One region of the Variovorax sp. Soil_C_12 genome, then DNA from elsewhere that is predicted to be linked to it. Evidence: riboswitches for the same ligand, from Rfam matches in the RefSeq annotation. Region 1 holds a riboswitch; the other holds the start of a gene.
The links. A riboswitch is a leader RNA that binds a small molecule or an ion and turns the genes downstream of it on or off. The one in region 1 is predicted to bind glycine.
Positions count from the first base shown of each region.

Region 2: another riboswitch for glycine. It lies ahead of gcvT (glycine cleavage system aminomethyltransferase GcvT); the one in region 1 lies ahead of AC3A6X_RS26415 (D-amino acid dehydrogenase).

Region 1 covers NZ_JBDGIO010000012.1:49,725-52,048, forward strand. Annotated here, with positions in the region: gene AC3A6X_RS26410 (helix-turn-helix domain-containing protein) at 1-584, shown strand, start outside; glycine riboswitch at 657-760, shown strand; glycine riboswitch at 765-870, shown strand; gene AC3A6X_RS26415 (D-amino acid dehydrogenase) at 963-2,231, shown strand; gene AC3A6X_RS26420 (LysR family transcriptional regulator) at 2,235-2,324, opposite strand, start outside.
Region 2 covers NZ_JBDGIO010000005.1:361,852-364,175, forward strand. Annotated here, with positions in the region: gene AC3A6X_RS16475 (hypothetical protein) at 1-701, shown strand, start outside; glycine riboswitch at 720-818, shown strand; glycine riboswitch at 835-947, shown strand; gene gcvT (glycine cleavage system aminomethyltransferase GcvT) at 984-2,156, shown strand; gene gcvH (glycine cleavage system protein GcvH) at 2,206-2,324, shown strand, end outside.

The DNA.
Region 1 (2,324 bases):
ATGCGATCTGTCGTGCGCTGAAAATCGACTTCGCCGAGCTGGCGCGACGCGTCGCCGATGCCCAGCCACTGCTCAAGGAGCTGACGCTCGAGCAGGAAAAGGCGGTGGTCAAGGACAAGAAGCTGCTGCTGCTGGCCATCTGCGTGCTGAGCCAGTGGACGCTGGAGCAGATCGTGGCCGCTTACCGGATCAGCGAGGCCGAATGCATCGGCTACCTGGCGCAGCTGGACCGCATCGGCATCATCGAGCTGCGACCGCTCAACCGCTACCGGCTCAAGCTCGCCAAGACCTTCCGCTGGCGCCCGCATGGGCCGGTGATGGACTTCTTCCGCGAAAACGTGGTGCTGGACTACTACCGCGGCGGCTTCGACGGGCCGGCCGAGGGCCTGCTGCTGGTGCATGGTTCGATCAGCAAGGGCTTGGCCCCGGCCTTCCTCGACCGCCTGCAGCGCGTGGCCCAGGATTTCGCGCAGCAGCACCAGACCGACCAGAAGCTCTCGCCCAAGGAGCGTGAGGGCTACACGCTGCTGCTGGGTATGCGCAACTGGGAGTTCGAGCTCTTCACGCGGCTTCGGCGGGCCTGAGGCGATCGAGATCGAGGCGGGTCAGGGCCCCGGCGACCGCGCTTGGTGACACGGGCCGGGCCGCCTACAATCCGCCCCACTGCAGGAGAGCGGGCCGCTGCGAGGCGGCCCCACCGAAGGCGCAAACTCCCATAAACGCTCAGGTCGGCTCGCAACCAAGGGCCTGTACTGCACCAACTGTCAAAGCCGTCTGGAGAGCCGTCGCACCACGCGACGCACCGAAGGAGCAAGTCCGCTGCGGGCGCAGCGGATGAATCTCTCAGGTACCGAGGACAGGGGGAGCGGCAACTCGGACGCGTGCGCCGGTTGCTTTTTCTTCTTCACGAGCTTCCATTGCTTTCGTCGCGTCCGAGCGTTGCAACCTGAAAGGTTCCTGCAATGCGCGTGATCGTTCTTGGCGCCGGCCTGCTCGGCGTCACCTCGGCCTATTACCTCCGCCAACTCGGCCACGACGTGACCGTGATCGACCGGCAGGCCACGGCGGCCGCCGAAACCAGCTTCGCCAACGGCGGCCAGATCTCGGTGAGCCATGCCGAGCCCTGGGCCAATCCCGGCGCACCGCTCAAGCTGCTGCAATGGCTGGGCAAGGAGGATGCGCCGCTGCTCTTCCGCCTGCGCGGCGACCTGCGCCAGTGGCTCTGGGGCCTGGCCTTCCTGCGCGAATGCACGCCGGCGCGCACCCGGCGCAACATCGAGCAGATCGTGCGCCTGGGCACCTACAGCCGCGAGCTGCTGCAGCAGCTGCGCCGCGACAAGGGACTGCAGTACGAGCAGCGCACCCAGGGCATCCTGCACTTCTACACGACGCAGAAGGAGTTCGACGGCGCACTCAAGCCGGCCGAGCAGATGCGGGCCCTCGGCTGCGAGCGCCGCGTGGTCTCGGCCGACGAGGCGGTGCGCATCGAGCCGGCGCTGGCCCACATCCGGCCCCAGCTGGCCGGCGCCACCTACACGGCCGAGGACGAGTCGGGCGATGCGAACCGCTTCGCGCGCGAGCTGGTCGCGCTGGCCGTGGCGGACGGCGTGCAGTTCCTCATGAGCCACACCGTCACCGCGCTGCGCGAGGCGGGCGGGCGCATCGACCACGTGGAGGCCACCGACAGCGAGGGCCGCTTCCAGCGCATCCGCGGCGACGCCGTCGTGCTGGCGATGGGCTCGCTGTCGCCGCTGTACGCCGCGCCGCTGGGCATCCGGCTGCCGATCTACCCGGCCAAGGGCTACTCGGTCACGCTGCCGGTGAAGGACGCCTCGAAGGCGCACCAGGTCTCGCTGACCGACGACGAATACAAGCTGGTCTTCTCGCGCTACACCTCGGAAAGCGGCGACCGGCTGCGCATCGCGGGCACGGCCGAGCTCAACGGCTACGACCGCGACCTCAATCGCGTGCGCTGCGAAGCCATCGTGCGGCGCGTGGAAGAGCTCTTCCCCGGTGCCGGCGACACGACGCGCGCGCAGTTCTGGACCGGTCTGCGCCCCGCAACGCCGAGCAACGTGCCGCTGATCGGCCGCACGCGCCTGCCCAACCTGTTCCTTAACACCGGCCACGGCACGCTGGGCTGGACCCACGCCTGCGGCTCGGGCCATTCGATCGCGCGCATCGTGAGCGGGCTGAAGCCGGAGGTCGACTTCGCCTTTGCCGGCGCCTGAGCCTCAGTCGCGCATCAGCGCCTGCATCAGCGTGCGCAGGATGACCAGCGCCGGCGCCTCGGTGCGCCGGCGCAGGGTCACGAGGCCGAAGCG
Region 2 (2,324 bases), on a different contig from region 1:
GCGAATTCTCTGGCTGGGACACCGGCATCGAGACCCTCCTCGCGCGCGGCGAACAGCCCGACGTCTGGATCTTCTCGAACGACACGGTGGCCCTCAACCACGCCTGGAGCGAACGGCGGCTCGAGCGCTTCGGCGGCGAGATCCGCAAGCTCGCCCTGCATCCGGGGCCCTGGCTCTTCGGCGAGATCAACGACTTTCCGCGCTCGACCATGACCCCCATGGGGCCCCTGCTCGAATGGGTCTCGACCTACTGCTTCGCGATGAACAACACGCTGCGCCACCGGCTGGGCACGCTCTCGCCCGGCAACGCGCTGCTGGATTCGCTGGTGAACGAGCAGTTCGAGCCCGGCCGCGGCGTGTTCCGCGACCACGTGGGCGAGGCGTATGTCGATTTCGTGTCCGCCTGGCTGATCAGCGACGACGGCGAGGGCGAGCAGAAGAGGCGCCGCTTCAAGTGGGACCACGAATGGCACAGGGCCAGCCCACTCGGCACCGAGAACTTCGAGGACCTGCGCATGAAGGCGCGCTGCTGTCTCTCGGAACACATGCTGAGCCTGCGCGCGCGCCAGGCAGGCGCCGACATCCGCTCGCCCTACGATGCCCGCAACTTGCGCGAGCACGTCCGGCGCTCCCTGCAGTTCCTCTCGGACAAGCTGTGGGAGAAATTCCTGCTGCGGCGGCTGCGGCTGGAGCGGTCGTAGGCGCGGTTTCCCTTACACTCGACCCGGTCAGGAGAGAGCCCCGCAGCGCGGGGCCGCCGAAGGCGCAGGGCCCCTCGAAGAACGGGCCCGAACGCTCAGGCAAAAGGACTGACGAGGCGCCCGTTCTTTCGGGCGTTTCCTTGCTGGAGAGAGGCGGCGCTTTGCTTTTGGCAAAGCCCGTCCACCGAAGGAGCAAACCCCGATCGTGGGGCGAATCTCTCAGGTAAAGCGGACAGCAGGGGTGGCCCATGGCTTTGCTGCCATGGATCTGGACTGCCCCTGATGGAGAGTGCCTTGGCCTCTGCTCCCGACGATCTGCAAAAGACCCCTCTGTACAACCTGCATGTGGAGCTCGGCGCCCGGATGGTGCCCTTCGCGGGCTATTCGATGCCGGTGCAGTACCCCGCCGGCCTGATGGCCGAGCACAAGCACACGCGCACAGCCGCGGGCCTCTTCGACATCTCGCACATGGGCCAGCTGCGCCTGGTCGGGCCCGAGGCCGCTGCCGCCTTCGAGACCCTGATGCCGGTCGACGTGATCGGCCTGGCGCCCGGCAAGCAGCGCTACGGCCTGCTGCTGAACGACCAGGGCGGCATCCTCGACGACCTGATGTTCTTCAACGAGGGCGGCGATTCGATCTTCGTGATCGTCAACGGCGCCTGCAAGGCCGCCGACATCGCCCACATCCAGGCGAAGATCGGCCAGCGCTGCCAGGTGCAGCCCCTGCCCGACCACGCCCTGCTCGCGCTGCAGGGCCCGCAGGCCGCGGGCGTGCTGGCGCGCCTGTCGCCCGGCATCGAGCGCTTCGTCTTCATGACGGGCGGCAAGGTGCAGATCGGCGGCATCGCGGCCTTCGCCACCCGCAGCGGCTACACCGGCGAGGACGGCTTCGAGATCTCGGTCGCCGCACCTGACGCGGAGGCGCTCGCCCGGCTGCTGCTGACGCAGCCCGAGGTGCAGCCCATCGGCCTGGGTGCGCGCAATTCGCTGCGCCTCGAAGCGGGCCTCTGCCTCTACGGCAACGACATCGACACCACGACCACCCCGGTCGAGGCCTCGCTCAACTGGGCCATGCAGAAGGTGCGCCGCAGCGGCGGCGCGCGCGAGGGCGGCTTTCCCGGCGCGGCGCGGGTGCTGGCGCAACTCACGGCCGACAGCGGCACGGCCGGCCGCCTCGACCACGACACGCTCAAGCGCAAGCGCGTCGGCCTGGTGGCGCTGGAGCGCGTGCCGGTGCGCGACGGCACGCTGCTCGAATCCTTCGAGGGCCTGCCCATCGGCCAGGTGACCAGCGGCCTGCTGGGCCCGACGGTCGACCGGCCCGTCGCGATGGGCTATGTCGCCCTCGCCTACGCCGAGCCCGGCACCCGCCTGCAGGCCATCGTGCGCGGCAAGCCGGTGCCGATGGAAGTCAGCACCCTGCCCTTCGTGCCCGCGCGCTACTGGCGCGGCTAGTTCTTCCTTTCTTTCTTCCTTCCCTTTCTCTTCCCCCAGGAGCCATTCCATGACCATCAAATACACCAAGGACCACGAGTGGGTGAACGCCGAGGGCGACAACGCCACCGTCGGCATCACGCTGCACGCCCAGGACGCGCTGGGCGACGTGGTCTTCGTCGACCTGCC